DNA from 4 places in the Streptomyces sp. NPDC000229 genome. Region 2 is predicted to be linked to each of the others. Evidence: riboswitches for the same ligand, from Rfam matches in the RefSeq annotation. Region 2 holds a riboswitch; each other region holds the start of a gene.

Region 1 (3,970 bases), on a different contig from region 2:
TCGTCCTGCGGGTCGGTGGAGGCCTGGAGTTCGGCGAGGTATCCCGTCCGCTCCAGGACGGCCTCCAGGACCACCGCGGGGCCGGCACCCGAGTCCACGATGGTGCGGAGCTCCTCCATGAGCGTGTTGAACCGCTTCACGGCGTTCGCCGACCGGGCCGCCATGCCGTACGCCTCGTCGACGCGGCGCAGCGCCTGCGGGAAGGTGATCTTCTCGCGCAGCGCCAGCGCGTCGATCATCGCCTCGGCGCGCTCGCCGATGCCCCGCTTGGGAACGTTGAGGATGCGGCGCAGCGGGACGTTGTCCTCGGGGTTGGCCAGGACGCGCAGGTACGCCAGGACGTCCCGGACCTCCTTGCGCTCGTAGAAGCGGACTCCGCCGACGACCTTGTACGGCAGGCCGACGCGGATGAAGATCTCCTCGAAGACACGGGACTGGGCGTTCGTCCGGTAGAAGACGGCGACGTCGCCGGCCTTGGCCTCGCCCGCGTCCGTCAGCCGGTCGATCTCGTCGGCAACGAACTGGGCCTCGTCGTGCTCGGTGTCCGCGACGTACCCGATGATCCGGGCGCCCTCGCCGGCGTTGGTCCACAGGTTCTTGGGACGGCGGCTCTCGTTGCGCTCGATGACGGCGTTGGCGGCGGAGAGGATGGTCTGCGTGGAGCGGTAGTTCTGCTCCAGCAGGATCGTGGTCGCCTCCGGGTAGTCCTCCTCGAACTGGAGGATGTTGCGGATGGTCGCACCCCGGAAGGCGTAGATCGACTGGTCGGCGTCACCGACGACGCACAGCTCGGCCGGGTCCAGGTCCTCGTAACCGGTGCCCACCAGTTCGCGTACGAGCGTGTACTGGGCGTGGTTGGTGTCCTGGTACTCGTCGACGAGTACGTGGCGGAAGCGGCGGCGGTAGTGCTCGGCGACGTCCGGGAACGCCTGGAGCAGGTGGACCGTCGTCATGATGATGTCGTCGAAGTCCAGGGCGTTGGCCTCGCGCAGCCGCGCCTGGTACATCCGGTACGCCTCGGCGAGCGTCTTCTCGAAGCCGTCGGCGGCCTGGTCGGCGAAGGTCTCCTCGTCGATCAGCTCGTTCTTCAGATTCGAGATCTTGGCGCTGAACGACTTCGGCGGGAAGCGCTTGGGGTCGAGGTCCAGATCGCGGCAGACCAGCGCCATCAGCCGCTTGGAGTCGGCGGCGTCGTAGATCGAGAAGGACGAGGTGAAGCCGAGCTTCTTCGACTCGCGGCGCAGGATGCGGACGCACGCGCTGTGGAAGGTCATGACCCACATGGCGTTGGCGCGCGGGCCGACGAGCTGCTCGACGCGCTCCTTCATCTCGCCGGCGGCCTTGTTGGTGAAGGTGATCGCCAGTATCTGGCCCGGGTGGACGTGCCGGGTCGCCAGCAGGTGGGCGATGCGGTGGGTCAGCACCCGGGTCTTGCCCGACCCGGCACCGGCGACGATGAGCAGCGGCGAGCCGGTGTGCACGACGGCGGCGCGCTGCTGGTCGTTCAGCCCCTCCAGCAGCGCGGCGGGGTCCACGACGGGGCGCGGGGCGCCGTCGCGGTAGTGGGCGTCCCGGGCCGGGGGCACGTCGAAGCGGTCCCCGAAGAGGTCGTGGGGGACCTCCTCCGCGGCCGGGCCGTGCCCGGGGCCCTCGGAGTCCTCGGGCGGCGGGGGCTCCTCGGAGGTGTGGTTCCGGAGGTCCGCCAGGAAGCTGTCGTCAAAGAGGCTGCTCATCGCCTATCGAGTCTAGGCCGCCCCACTGACAGCCGTGGACGAACGGCGGATGCGCCGAGAACAGGCCCGATTCGTCACGCTCCGTACCGAGTCGACGACATCACGCCAAGGTCACGAATACGTATCGGGCATATCGAACATCAACCTTCACAGCACCACCACAGGTTGGCTAGCGTGCTCGCCCAAGCGGTCCGTTCTCTCTTCGGCGAACCACGCCAATCGGATCGCCCACGCCGAATTCGTGCTGCCTCCACGGCAGTTCGGAACCGGGGACCCACCACGTACGACCGAGGTGAATCGGCCTGCAGCCGCTCGGGCACGGCCGTAGGGCACCTTCCAGTTCCGCCCGAACCTGACAGCTGACCCGGTAGGCGGTCCACGGAAGGAGATGCCGGCCTTGGCGTCGCATCGCAAGCCGCGCACAACGCGCACCTTGCAGACCCTGCATGCCCACTCCCCCGCCGTCGGGGTCACGACGGCCGCCGCCCTGGCCTCGGTCACGCTCCTGTCGTCACAGAGCGCGACCGCCGCGCCGGGTGCGCCGGGCGACCCCGACCGGGGACCGACGGTCGAGGAGGTACAGAGAAAGGTCGACGACCTCTACCGGCAGGCGGGCACGGCGACGCAGCAGTACAAGAAGGCCAAGGAGGCCACGGACCAGCAGCGGCGCCGGGCCGGCGGGATGCTCGACGACACGGCCGGGCGTACGGACGCCGGGCGTACGGACGCCGGGCGTACGGACGTCGCGCGTACGGACGTCGCGCGTACGGACGTCCTGAACGAGTCCCGCCGCACCCTCGGCGGCGACGCGGCCACCCAGTACCGCTCGGGCGGGCCGGCCCCGACCGCGTCGGTGGTCTTCCCGGACGCCCCGCAGGCGCTCGTGGACGGGACGCGGCTGACCGACCACCGGCACGAGACGCTCACCGACCACCGGTCCGAGCAGGCCGAGGCCGCGGAGCAGCGGGCGGAGGCGATGCGGAAGCTGGAGTCGCTCACCGCCTCGCAGGCCTCCCTCCGCACCACCAAGCAGGCCGTGCAGCGGAAGCTGGGAGAGGCACGGGTGCTGCTGGCTCGGCTGACGGCCGAGGAGCGGGCGCGGGCCGAGGCGGCAGAGGCCCGCACGCGCCACGAGCTGCACCAGGAGCAGCCACAGCACCAGCCGCACCAGCCGCACCCGCCCGAGGCGCAGTCGCCGCCCACGCCTCAGCCTCAGCCCCAGCCGCACCCGTACCCGCACGGGCACCCGGAGGACGACAGCGGCTACACCGCCAAGGCCCGCGAGGTCCTCGCCTTCGCCGAGGCCCAGATCGGCAAGCCGTACGTGTGGGGCGCGACCGGCCCGAGCTCGTACGACTGCTCCGGGCTCACCCAGGCCGCGTGGCGGGCGGCGGGGGTCGACCTCCCTCGTACGGCCTGGGAGCAGGTGTGGGCCGGGACCAGGGTCGCGACGGAGGACCTGCGCCCCGGCGACCTGGTGTTCTTCCACGACGACATCAGCCACGTGGGCGTCTACAGGGGCGACGGACGGATGATCCACGCCCCCCGGCCCGGTGAGGTCGTCCGCGAGGAGTCCATCCACTACATGCCCATCCACAGCTGCGTGCGTCCGGCCTGACATGACCTGACCGACATGACCGCGGGGGAACCATGACCGCGGGGGAACCATGACCGCGGGGGAACCATGACCGATCACCGCCGGCTGACCGTTCTGTTCGTACCGGAGACCGCGTACGGGCCGACGAACAACCGCGTCGGGATCGCGGACGTGCTGCGGCGCCGTGGCCACCGGGTGATGTTCGCCGCCGAGGCGTCCTGGCGGGGGGGCCTCAGCGCGCTCGGGTTGGAGGAGGACCTCGTCCGTCTCGCTCCTCCCCCACAGGGGGAGGAGGGGGACGCGGGCCGGTTCTGGAAGGACTTCGTACGGGACACCGCTCCGGAGTACCGCCTTCAGCCGAGGCTCGCAGTAACGGGCACCCGAGACCAGCTCCTCCGGTCACCTCCTGCAATCCGCTGGAGATCAAGAGCCCCGGCACCAGACCGGCTTGATCCAGGTACCGAGCTGCTCGGAGGTCGGCTTGCGGAACGTCCCGCACGCCTTCTCCGGTTACCCGGCCGGCGACGACTCCGGCTGGGCGGCCTTCCGGGCCGAGTACGACCGTACGCGCCGGGAGCTGTGGGCCGGCTTCAGCGCCTGGGTGACCGAACAGGGGGCGCCGCCCCTGCCGGACCTGGAG
Region 2 (3,970 bases):
CCGGGGTCGAGGAACTGCTGCGCTACGACGGGCCGGTGGAGCTGGCGACCTGGCGGTTCGCGACCGAGCCGCTCACCCTGGGCGGCGAGCGGATCGCGGCCGGCGACCCCGTCCTCGTCGTGCTCGCCGCGGCCGACCGTGACCCCGCACGGTTCGACGAGCCGGACACGCTCGACCTGGCGCGGCGCGACAACCAGCACCTGGGGTACGGGCACGGGATCCACTACTGCCTCGGCGCGCCGCTCGCCCGGCTGGAGGGGCAGACCGCGCTCGCGACGCTGCTGACCCGCCTGTCCGATCTCCGGCTTGCGGGGGATCCATCCGATTTGCGGTGGCGTGGCGGGCTCATTATGCGTGGACTGCGTACGCTCCCGGTCGAGTTCACCCCCTTTGTGACACACGTCAGCTGACGGATCGTCATTTCTGTGATCTTCGCGTGATCTCCGCTGCATCGACTTGTGACTGACGTTCGAATGCCGCTACGTTCACCGTCACCTCAGCAGTCACGCGAAAGGCAGCACCGCATGCGCTCCGGGAACGGCCGGCACCGACGACCCCGTCAAGCCCCCGCCATCGTCGTCGCGGCAGGGGTGACCGGATCCGCCATCGCGCTCCCGCTGCTCGGCGCGGGTTCCGCGTCCGCGGCGGACGCCACCACCTGGGACCGGGTGGCCGAATGCGAGTCCGGCGGCATGTGGAGCGCGGATCTCGGCAACGGCTTCTACGGCGGCCTGCAGATGTCGCAGGAGACCTGGGAGTCGTACGGAGGCCTCGCCCACGCCGCTCGCCCCGACCTCGCCAGCCGCGGCGAGCAGATAGCCGTCGCCGAGAAGGTCTACGCCGCGACGGGCGTCAAGGCGTGGGAGACCTGCGCCCCCATCGCGGGCCTGGGGGGCGCCACCGCCTCGCCCGACGCCGACCCCACCGGCACCGCCCCGGCCACGCCCGAGGCGACGGATCCGGCCGAGACGTTCGAGGACCCGGGCGCGCCCGAGGCGGCGAAGCCGTCCGGGGCGACCGACCCGGTCGGGACGCTCCTGCCCACGGAGCCCGCCCCGGCGACGCCCGGCGCGCCGCAGAGCCCCGCGCCCGGCACCGGCAAGCACCGCGGCGAGGCGGCCAAGGAGGAGACGCCGGTGACGGAGCCGGTCGCCCCGGCCGACCCCACGGCCCCGGCCGACCCCACGGCCCCGGTCGACCCCACCGCGCCGGTCACCCCCGCCGCACCCGAGGGTGAAAGCGCCATCAAGCCCACCGATCCCGCCGATACCGGCAATTCGGTCACCGATCGCGAAAAGGACGCCCACGCCTCACGGGGTGACGGCGCTTCACGCGACCCGGGAAGCGTCGAGCCCGGCGCGTACACGGTCCGCCCCGGCGACAGCCTCTGGACCATCGCGGACGAGCACAAGGTCTCCGGCGGCTGGTCGGCCCTCTATGAGGCCAACCGGGACACCCTCGGCACCGACCCCGACCTCATCCTCCCTGGGCAGAGCCTTGAACTGACGACGGATCAGCCGTAGGTATCAGCCTGTATGTCCGGTTCCGGGGGAGTGAGACATGAATCTCTTCACCCCAACCGGCGCCCCGCGGCCGACCGAACCGCACAATCCGCCCGTCACCTGCGTAAACGCCCGTCAAGGGCAGGTGTATAAGGGTTGATTGACCCGGATGTCCGTCTTTGAACTTCGGGGTGGTCTGTGTCTACGGTCGTGACCGCTCGCCATCGCGGGCCCCATCGACCGGAACGCCGAATCCTGCCGCCGGTCGACGGGAACAGTCGTCGCGTCATGCGCCGAAGGCAGGAGCGGGGGACCCAAGGTAAGTGCCGGGCCCGGCCATGGAGACATGGCACGGAACCGGCTTGGGGTGAAGCCGCGCGCACCGGGAGTGCCGCGCGGCCGGGCCACTCACTCGCCCGAACCCGACAGCTCACCTCGTAGGCGTCGGTGAGGAGATGTCCCATGCTGTTTTCCGGCAAGGCCAAGCACCGTCGCCCCTCCAAGGCCGCCCGATTCGCCGCGTTCGCCGGTATCACCGGTGTCGCCGTCGCCGCCCCGCTGATGGGCGCCACGACCGCCTCGGCCGCCACCGCCGCCGAGTGGGAGAAGGTCGCCCAGTGCGAGTCCGGCGGCAACTGGTCCATCAACACGGGCAACGGCTACTACGGCGGCCTGCAGTTCTCGGCCTCCACCTGGGCCGCGTACGGCGGCACCGCGTACGCCTCGACCGCCGACCAGGCCTCCAAGTCCCAGCAGATAGAGATCGCCGAGAAGGTCCTCGCCGGCCAGGGCAAGGGTGCCTGGCCGAGCTGCGGCGTCGGCCTGTCCAACGCCTCGTACGACGGCGGCGCCGAGCAGGCCCAGCCTCAGCAGGAGCGCAAGGCCGAGCAGCCCACCACGCGCAGCGAGCAGCGCACCGCGCCCAAGGCCGAGGCCGCGCCGAAGGCCGAGTCCAAGAAGACCGTCACCACCCCGACCGGCAAGAAGGTCGAGAAGGGCGACGGCGAGTACAAGGTGAAGGCCGGCGACACGCTCAGCACCATCGCCGCCGAGAAGAAGGTCGCGGGCGGCTGGGAGAAGCTCTTCCAGCTGAACGAGGACATCGTCGACGACGCCGACCTGATCTACCCGGGCCAGCAGCTCCACCTGAGCTGACCCCCTGCGGGACCACCCCGGTCCGGCGCGCCCTTCCCCCGTGCGCGCCGGACCGGGGTTTCCCGTTCCGCCCTCCTGAGCGGCCCCCCGCACACCCTGGCTACCAGTCGGTAAGTTTCGCGGCGTTTTGCCCGCAATGCCGACGCGTGAGCCCTTTTTCGTCCCAGGAGGCGGGCGTCGGCTGGTCACGGCCCCCGGGCCGGTTAGGCTCTTGCCGCAAGGCCAAAGAGACCCTGCACCACCATGCGTCACATCTTGCGTCACATCCCAGAAGGAGATGCTCGTGCCGTCCATCGACGTCGTCGTAGCCCGGGAAATCCTGGACTCCCGAGGCAACCCCACGGTCGAGGTCGAGGTCGGCCTCGACGACGGCAGCACCGGCCGTGCTGCCGTTCCGTCCGGTGCCTCCACCGGAGCGTTCGAGGCCCTCGAGCTCCGCGACGGTGACAAGGACCGTTACCTCGGCAAGGGTGTCGAGAAGGCCGTCCTCGCCGTCATCGAGCAGATCGGCCCGGAGCTCGTCGGCTACGACGCCACCGAGCAGCGGCTGATCGACCAGGCGATGTTCGACCTGGACGCCACCCCGGACAAGTCGTCGCTCGGCGCCAACGCCATCCTCGGCGTCTCCCTCGCCGTCGCCCACGCCGCCTCCGAGGCGTCCGACCTGCCGCTGTTCCGCTACCTGGGCGGCCCGAACGCGCACCTGCTGCCCGTTCCGATGATGAACATCCTGAACGGCGGCTCGCACGCCGACTCCAACGTGGACATCCAGGAGTTCATGATCGCGCCCATCGGCGCGGAGTCCTTCTCCGAGGCCCTGCGCTGGGGCGCCGAGGTCTACCACACCCTGAAGAAGGTCCTGAAGGAGAAGGGTCTCTCCACGGGTCTGGGCGACGAGGGCGGCTTCGCCCCGAACCTGGAGTCCAACCGCGCCGCGCTCGACCTCATCCTGGAGGCCATCAAGCAGGCCGGTTACGCTCCGGGCAAGGACATCGCCCTGGCGCTCGACGTCGCCGCGTCCGAGTTCTACAAGGACGGCGCCTACGAGTTCGAGGGCAAGTCCCGCTCGGCCGCCGAGATGACGGACTACTACGCCGAGCTCGTCGACGCGTACCCGCTGGTCTCCATCGAGGACCCGCTGTTCGAGGACGACTGGGACGGCTGGAAGACCATCACCGAGAAGCTGGGTTCCAAGGTCCAGCTCGTCGGCGACGACCTGTTCGTCACCAACCCGGAGCGCCTGGCGCGCGGCATCGAGGAGAACGCCGCCAACGCCCTGCTGGTCAAGGTCAACCAGATCGGTTCGCTGACCG
Region 3 (3,970 bases), on a different contig from region 2:
CCGCGGGAACCCCGTCCAGCGCCGCACGCGTCACCGCCCGTGCGTACTCCTCGGTCTGCAACAGGCCCGGCACCACCGAGGTCTCCAGCGTGCGCGCCGTGCACGCCTGTGCCTCCAGGCTGATGAAGTCCTGGTACGGAGGCGGGAGCACGCCCCGGTACGCATGCCACCATCCCGCCCCGCCACCGTCCGCGGCCGCTCCCGCCAGTGCCTCCAGCAGGGCCCGCAACCGCGGGTCGTGAACGCCGTAGGCGTCGAGCAGCCGTGCGACGTCCGCCGCCGTCACCCCGCTCGCACCCGTCTCGATCCGGCTCACCTTCGACTGGTGCCAGCCCACCAGCCGTGCCGCCTCGCGGCTGGTGAGGCCGGCGGCCAGGCGCAGTCCGCGCAGCTCCTCACCGAGCTTGCGCCGACGCACCGCCGGGCCGTGCCGAGCGCCTCGCATGACCGCCTCCTCCCGCAGCCGGGCCAACCCCTCAGTCTGCCGCCCAAATCCGGTCTCGCGTCGCAGGGTTCACCGCTTCGAGCGACAGATATATGCATATCTTGGGGGATCGCCCCCAACAGGGGCGACATAAGTGGCAGTCTGGCGCGAAGCACAATCCGAGGCCGTCCTCACAAAACATCCGGTACGTGTCGGAGTCCGGCCCCGGTGGGAAAGGGACAGCGTCGCCATGGCAGACCATCAGGAAGCATCCGTCACTCTGCCGAGCGATCCCGCCTCGGTCTCCACCGCCCGGAGATATGTGGCGGACGTCCTCGCGGAATGGGGCCTCCCCACCGAGGCCGAAACGGCCGACACGGTACGGCTGATCGTCTCGGAACTCGCCACCAACGCCGTCCAGCACACCTTCGGCCAGTCGCCGACGTTCACCGTCGACGTACGGCTGGAGCGCGACGAGCGGCTGCGCATCGGAGTCACCGACAGTCACCCGCGCTGGCCGCAACGGCTGCCCGCCGCGGTCCAGCAGGACAACGGCCGCGGAATGGTCATCATCCGCTGGCTCACCGCGGAGTGCGGTGGCCGCCTCTCGGTCACCCCGACCCCGGAAGGCGGCAAGACCGTCTGGATCGCCCTCCCCTGGACGGTCCCGGTCCAGACTTGACCCTGCCCCGCCGCCGGCCAGGACGCGGCCGTCCGCCTGAGGGCGTCCGCCGGGGCCCGGCCTCTGCTCCCGGCCGCACCAGCCCCGCCGTGCACCCGCGCCCCGCCCTCCGGGACCTCACCCGCCGAGCCCGGTCTCGCGCCCGCACCTGAGGACCGCCGCCGCCGTCCGGGACCTGACGCCCAGGGCATGACCGCCCGCCCCCGCCGCCGGGCCCACCGCCCCGCCCTCGACGCCGGGACCGTCCGTTCCGCCGCCTGTGCCCGGCGCCCGGCCCGGAGATCGTCCGTTCCGCCCCCTGCTCCCGTCGAGTCCCAGCACGCCCGTGCGCGGTCGTCCTCGCCCTCGTGGGGTTCCCGGCCGTCGCGCTGGTGGTCGACCGGCTGGGGCGATGGCTGCGACGGCCGCGTACCGCCAGGGCCGTGCAGGGCGTCACCGGCGGCGGACTCGCCGCCCTGTGTGTGTCTCTGCTGGTCGCTCCGGTGGCCGGGCGCTGAGTCGACGCCGTACGAGGCGGGGGAGGAACCCCCACAGGCCCGCGCAGACCAGCAGGGTGAAGCCGCCCGCCGCCAGGCCCTCGGGGCGGCCGTGCACCACATCCACGACCAGCGACACGGAACAGGTCAGCGCCAGGGCGAGGACACCGAGCCCGATCTTCGCCAGCCGGGACGAGACGGCCACGATGCGGATCTTGGCGCCCTGCTGGAAGAGCGTGCGGTGCAGCGCGGCCGGGGCGGTGAGCAGGACCGTCGCCACGACCGAGAGCAGCAGCGTCACGACGTACATGCCCCGCTGGTAGGAGTCGAGCAAGCCGAAGCGGGGCATGAACGCCAGGGTCAGAAGGAAGGCGAACAGGATCTGCACGCCGGTCTGGGTGACGCGCAGTTCCTGGAGCAGCTCGGCGAAATTGCGGTCGGCGCGCTCCAGGGGCGTCTCGTTGCGCGCGGTGCGGGGGCTCTCGCCGGACATTTCCGACGAGTACCCCCGCACCACGGCTCATGCACGCGGGGTCACGGGAGGATCAGCGGACCCGTCCGTACCAGACCGACTTCGACCAGATCTTGTCCAGCTTCACCACCGACCCCGACTTCGGTGAGTGCCAGATCTTGTTGTTACCCGCGTAGATACCCACGTGGTAGACGTTGCTTCCCCGATGGAAGAAGACCAGGTCGCCCTTCTGCCGGCTGGAGGCGGAGATGTGGCGGGTCTTGTTGTACTGCTGCTGTGCCGTGCGCGGCAGTGTCTTGCCGGCCTTCTTGTACGAGTACAGCGTCAGGCCGGAGCAGTCGAACCGGGACGGGCCCGCCGCTCCGTACTTGTACGGTGCGCCCTTCTTGGACGCGGCGATGTTCAGCGCCTTCGTCGAGTACGCCGGGGCGGCCTGGGCATCCGACACGGCGCCGGGCGCCAGCATCGGGCCACCGACGGCGGCGAGGGTGAGTGCCGAGACGGCACCCGCCCGGGACAGCAGAGACGGGACATGAATCTGCGCGGTCATTGCGCAACCCTTCGTCAGCCGCCTGTGAAGGATGACCTGTCGGGTTCGGACTGGCGAAGTTGCCCGGCCGCTGACGCGGCTTCACCCCAAGGGCGACCGATGGGACGTACATCGTTCGGTCACCCGTACTGCTCGGGTCCTCCACTCCTGCCGATCCACTCCTGTCGACCAGTCATCCGGAACGGCGGCAGGACTCGGCGTCCGCCCGGACCGCCCCGCCGCGGCGGCGGGGGCTTGTCGTCGTGAGGGATCTTGACCCATGTCGAGGGGAAATTCCGAGTCGAAACGGCCGTTTGTGAGGCTCCTCACGACTGATCCGTTCGGGTGGACAGGGTGGATTTGGTGCCCGGCGGCGAGACATCGACGATCCCCGCACCAGCGGCGGAAGGTGATATTCCGCCAGATGTGTACACCTGCTGCGCAACTCGGGTCGTACGAAATTCGTCCGGTTGCGTACGCTGAACGAGGGACCGGTTCTCGTACTCCTGAGCCCATTCGGGGGAGAGCTACGTCGGCCCCACGCCTCGATTCTGAGGCACCGTCACGCGTCCCGCGCGCCGTTCGCCGTCAAGCACCCGCAATGCTCGCGCCAGCGTATGGGCATGCACGTCGCTCTCGCCGCGCTCGTGCATCGACGTCAGGGCGTCGCGCAGCGCCGTCGCACGTCCGACGAGGGCCTGTGCCGCGCGCAGGGCGCTGTAGGTGTGGGTGGCGCGCGCCGGGTTGATCCGCCCCAGGAGGTCGACGACCTCGAGTCAACTGTCGACGAACGCGCATTCGGCTCGGGTCAGGGCGGGGAGCGGCGGGGGCTCGGACGGCGGCCCGATCGGCTCGGGCGGCTCGGGTGACGGCATCGGTCACCGCCTGCGGTTGGCGACGACATGGTCGACCAGGCCGTACGCCACGGCGGCGGCCGCGTCGAAGACCGTGTCGCGCTCCAGGTCGGCGTCGATCCGGTCGCGGCTCTGGCCGGTGTGGCGGGCGAGCATGCCGGCGAGCTGGTCGCGCAGCCGCAGCAACTCCCGCGCGTGGATGTCCAGGTCCGACGGCTGCCCGCGCAAGGGCTCCTCCGTCGCGGGCTGCTGGACCAGCACGCGCGCACCCGGCAGGGCCATCCGCTTGCCGGGGGCTCCGGCGGCGAGCAGGACGGCGGCGGTGGACGCGGCCTGGCCGATGCAGGTCGTCTCCACGTCGCACCGGACGGCCTGCATCGTGTCGTAGATGGCCGACGCGGCGCTGAGGGGCCCGCCGGGGGAGTTGATGTAGAGCGAGATGTCCCGGTCGGGCGCGGCGTGTTCCAGGTACAGGAACTGCGCGATGACGTCGTTGGCGGCGGTCTCGTCGATCGGGGTTCCCAGGAAGACGA
Region 4 (3,970 bases), on a different contig from region 2:
CCTCGTCCGCAACCGGCTCGACGAGATCCCGCACGAGATCGCCAACCCGGCCCGCCGTGCCGCCATGCAGCTGTCCAAGGAGCTGTTCCCGGCCACCTCCCGGATGTCGCGTCCCCGCCAGGGCTCGGAGGAGACCGTCGCCCGGATCGACGCCGCGGCCGTACGCGCCTTCTACGAGGCCCACATCCGCCCCGCCACCGCCACCGCGGTCGTCGTCGGCGACTTCACCGGTGTCGACCTCGACGCGGTGCTCGCGGACACCATCGGCGCCTGGACCGGCGACAGCGCCGAGCCCCGCCCCGTACCCCCCGTGACGGCCGACGACACCGGCCGCGTCGTCATCGTCGACCGCCCCGGCGCCGTACAGACGCAGCTGCTCATCGGACGGATCGGCCCCGACCGGCACGACCGCGTCTGGCCGGCCCAGGTGCTCGGCACCTACTGCCTGGGCGGCACCCTCACCTCCCGCCTGGACAAGGTCCTGCGCGAGGAGAAGGGCTACACCTACGGCGTACGGGCGTTCGGTCAGGTGCTGCGCTCCGGCCCGGAGGGCGGCGCGGCCATGCTCGCCATCAGCGGCTCGGTGGACACGCCCCACACGGGTCCGGCGCTCGACGACCTGTGGAAGGTGCTGCGCACCCTCGCCGCCGAGGGCCTGACCGACGCGGAGCGCGAGACGGCCGTCCAGAACCTGGTGGGTGTCGCCCCGCTCAAGTACGAGACGGCCGCCTCCGTCGCGGGCACCCTCGCCGACCAGGTCGAGCAGCACCTCCCGGACGACTTCCAGGCCCAGTTGTACGCCCGGCTCGCCGAGACGGGCACCGTGGAGGCCACCGCGGCGGTCGTCAGCGCCTTCCCGGTGGACCGTCTGGTGACGGTCCTCGTCGGCGACGCGGCTCAGATCAAGGAGCCCGTCGAGGCGCTCGGGATCGGCGAAGTGACGGTTGTCACCGGCTGATTGACACGGGCCTTCCCGCGAACCGGTTCAGGACCCCGGCATCACCCGATGCCGGGGTCCAGTCATATGTCCGATTTGTTGCGGAGGTTCGGTGTCTGCCCTGTGGCGTGCGCTACAAAAAACCGTGTCTGTTTGGTGATTGAAAGATCGGCCGCTTAGCGTCTGATGCGCTGCCCGACCGGTACCCGCCGCACCCGCGGCACCGGGCAGCGATCGCCGAGTCCCCATCAGGCGCGAGCCTGGGGAGCCGGGGACCCACGAAGTCCCTGGGGTGAATCGGACGCCTTCGCACCCGTGCGGAGGGGCCCGTAGGAGACCTTCCTGCTCCGAACCCGTCAGCTAACCCGGTAGGCGAGAAGGAAGGAAAGGACCAGCCACTTCATGGCGTTCACCCGTGCCACCGGGAAGCACCGTGCCCCGAGCCGCCTGAGCCGTAAGAGCGCACACGTCGCCGGAGTCGCGGCCCTCGCCACCACCGGCGTCATCGGAACCCTCGCTTCCCCGGCGCTGGCCGCCGCCCCGGACGCCGCCCCCGGCTCGTTCGAGGACACCGGCCTCAACCAGGCGGTCATCACCGACACGCTCGCCGAGCAGGTCGACGCCCAGGCCGAGGCCCAGGAGCTGGAGGCCCAGGAGGCCGCCGCCAAGGCCGCCGCCCAGGCGAAGGCCGAGGCGGAGGCGAAGCGCAAGGCCGAGGCCCGGGTGAAGGCCGCCCGCGATGCCAAGGAGCGCGCCGACCGCGAGGCCGAGCGCCAGCGGCTGAACGCCTTCCAGCTGCCGATCGCGGGCACCTACGTCAGCACCGGCTACCAGACCGGTGGCGCCATGTGGTCCTCCGGCAGCCACACCGGTATCGACTTCCACGCCGCCTCGGGCTCGCGTGTGGTCTCCGTGGGCGCGGGCACCGTCGTCGAGGCGGGCTGGGGCGGCGCGTACGGCAACAACGTGGTGATCAAGATGAACGACGGCACGTACACCCAGTACGGCCACCTGTCGTCGGTCAACGTCTCGGTCGGCCAGAGCGTGATGCCGGGCCAGCAGATAGGCCTCTCCGGCTCGACCGGCAACTCGTCCGGCCCGCACCTCCACTTCGAGGCCCGTACGAGCGCCGAGTACGGCTCGGACATCGACCCCATCGCGTACCTGCGCTCGCACGGCGTCAACGTCTGACCCCTTCCGCTGTTCGGTGAAGGCCCTGGTTCGGGATGCGAACCGGGGCCTTCGTCATCCCACGGCATCCGGCGGGGGCTTCTGGCCAAAAAGAACTCCATGGAATCCTGGTGGCTATCGGAAATTCCGGCCCTCTGCAATAGAGTCACTCGACAGGCGTCAATCGGCTGAGTTTCGCGCGGATCAAGTTGGGGGTTCTGGTATGCGCATTCCAGCGCACTCGGTATGCACGGCGATCCGCGACGACATCGTCACCGGCGTGTTCGAGCGCGGCAGCCGGCTCACCGAGGAGCAGCTGGCCCGCCGTTACGGCGTCTCCCGTGTTCCGGTCCGCGAGGCGCTGCGCACCCTGGAGTCGGAGGGCTTCGTCACCACCCGCCGCCATGTCGGCGCGTGCGTCGCCGAGCCCACCGAGCAGGAGGCGGCCGACCTGCTGGAGATGCGAACGCTGCTGGAGCCGCTGGGCGCCGCGCGCGCGGCCCAGCGCCGCACCGAGGCGCACCTGAAGGTGCTGCGCGGCCTGGTCAGGCTCGGCCAGGAACGGGCCCGTCGAGGCCAGGGGGAGGACCTCCGCTCGCTGGGCGCCTGGTTCCACGAGACGCTCGCCCAGGCGGCCGGCAGCGCGGCGCTGACGGCGCTGCTGACCCAGCTCCGGCACAAGATCGCCTGGATGTACGCCGTCGAACAGCCCGCCCGGCCGATGGAGGCGTGGGCCGAGTACGGCGCGATCGTGGACGCCGTGGCCCGCGGCGACGCCGAACGCGCCCGCGCCCTCACCGCCCTCCACGTCGAGCGCACCGTGACCGCGCACCGGCTGCGCCGCCCGGAGCGGCCGGGCCGGTCGGAGCGGTCGGGCGGCCGGGTTGTGAGGACTTCGCAACATCGCGTAAACACCGCGAGCGCCCGCAATTAACAGCGGCACCGTATACAAAGGCAGGGGAATTCTCGGCGGTAATTTCCCCTGCCCGAAAATGACGCGTGCCGTAAAAGAGGGACGCCTCACCCCGAAAATCGGGTGGGGCCCGGAATCGGAAAGTCTCCGCCGTGCTCGGCCGCGGAGAATGCCCGAGCTCCCGAAACGGCCCGACGGCGCCCGATGCCGGGCCGCGCCGTGCAAGGACCGGCGGCGGCAAAAAGCGGAGCCGTACCGCCCGGTTTCCCAGGGGTACGGCTCCGCGGTGCTGCAAGGGTGACCGGGAGGTCAGACGGTCTCGGGGAGCTCCTCGAGACCTTCGGCGACCAGCTTGGCCAGACGGTCCAGGGCGGCGTCCGCGCCCTCCGCGTCCGAAGCGAGCACGATCTCCTCGCCGCCCTGCGCGCCCAGGCCCAGCACCGCGAGCATCGAAGCGGCGTTGACCGGGTTGCCGTCGGCCTTGGCGATCGTCACGGGGACGCCGGCGGCCGTGGCGGCACGGACGAAGATGGAGGCGGGGCGGGCGTGCAGGCCCTCGGCCCAGCCGACGTTGACGCGGCGCTCAGCCATGGTGTTGCCCTTCGAGTCTCGGCAGTTGTCTAGACCAGTTGTCGAATCCAGTCTCTCATGTCCCGCAGGGTGCTCGATCCGGCCTCCACGGGGCCGTTGCGGGCCGCCCGGCCCGCCTCACCCTGCGTTGTCCACAGCACCTCCGCGACCGGCGCCCGCACCGTACCCTGGGGCCCATGCGGACCCCGTCGGATCAGCCGGAACACGTGTACCCCGACCACTGGGAGGCCGACGTGGTGCTGCGGGACGGCGGCACCGCACGGATCAGGCCGATCACCACGGATGACGCCGAGCGCCTGGTCAGCTTCTACGAGCAGGTCTCGGACGAGTCGAAGTACTACCGGTTCTTCGCACCCTAC

What was found. A riboswitch is a leader RNA that binds a small molecule or an ion and turns the genes downstream of it on or off. The one in region 2 is predicted to bind cyclic di-AMP.
Region 1: linked by a shared signal. The riboswitch ahead of ABT360_RS02245 (C40 family peptidase) and the one ahead of ABT360_RS08990 (transglycosylase family protein) in region 2 are both predicted to bind cyclic di-AMP.
Region 3: linked by a shared signal. The riboswitch ahead of ABT360_RS23755 (C40 family peptidase) and the one ahead of ABT360_RS08990 (transglycosylase family protein) in region 2 are both predicted to bind cyclic di-AMP.
Region 4: linked by a shared signal. The riboswitch ahead of ABT360_RS07160 (M23 family metallopeptidase) and the one ahead of ABT360_RS08990 (transglycosylase family protein) in region 2 are both predicted to bind cyclic di-AMP.

Annotation. Positions count from the first base shown of each region.
Region 1 is NZ_JBEPEL010000002.1:149,031-153,000, reverse strand. Features, by position in the region: gene pcrA (DNA helicase PcrA) at 1-1,733, opposite strand, end outside; cyclic di-AMP (ydaO/yuaA leader) riboswitch at 1,955-2,123, shown strand; gene ABT360_RS02245 (C40 family peptidase) at 2,122-3,351, shown strand; gene ABT360_RS02240 (hypothetical protein) at 3,779-3,970, shown strand, end outside.
Region 2 is NZ_JBEPEL010000011.1:53,242-57,211, reverse strand. Features, by position in the region: gene ABT360_RS09000 (cytochrome P450 family protein) at 1-410, shown strand, start outside; gene ABT360_RS08995 (transglycosylase family protein) at 591-1,523, shown strand; cyclic di-AMP (ydaO/yuaA leader) riboswitch at 1,784-1,961, shown strand; gene ABT360_RS08990 (transglycosylase family protein) at 1,965-2,657, shown strand; gene eno (phosphopyruvate hydratase) at 2,941-3,970, shown strand, end outside.
Region 3 is NZ_JBEPEL010000054.1:7,959-11,928, reverse strand. Features, by position in the region: gene ABT360_RS23775 (helix-turn-helix domain-containing protein) at 1-445, opposite strand, end outside; gene ABT360_RS23770 (ATP-binding protein) at 675-1,106, shown strand; gene ABT360_RS23760 (DUF6328 family protein) at 1,539-2,075, opposite strand; gene ABT360_RS23755 (C40 family peptidase) at 2,128-2,604, opposite strand; cyclic di-AMP (ydaO/yuaA leader) riboswitch at 2,609-2,781, opposite strand; partial or broken gene ABT360_RS23750 (hypothetical protein) at 3,111-3,458, opposite strand; gene ABT360_RS23745 (ClpP family protease) at 3,462-3,970, opposite strand, start outside.
Region 4 is NZ_JBEPEL010000008.1:51,610-55,579, reverse strand. Features, by position in the region: gene ABT360_RS07165 (M16 family metallopeptidase) at 1-958, shown strand, start outside; cyclic di-AMP (ydaO/yuaA leader) riboswitch at 1,163-1,326, shown strand; gene ABT360_RS07160 (M23 family metallopeptidase) at 1,340-2,128, shown strand; gene ABT360_RS07155 (GntR family transcriptional regulator) at 2,331-3,041, shown strand; gene ABT360_RS07150 (HPr family phosphocarrier protein) at 3,330-3,611, opposite strand; gene ABT360_RS07145 (bifunctional acetate--CoA ligase family protein/GNAT family N-acetyltransferase) at 3,788-3,970, shown strand, end outside.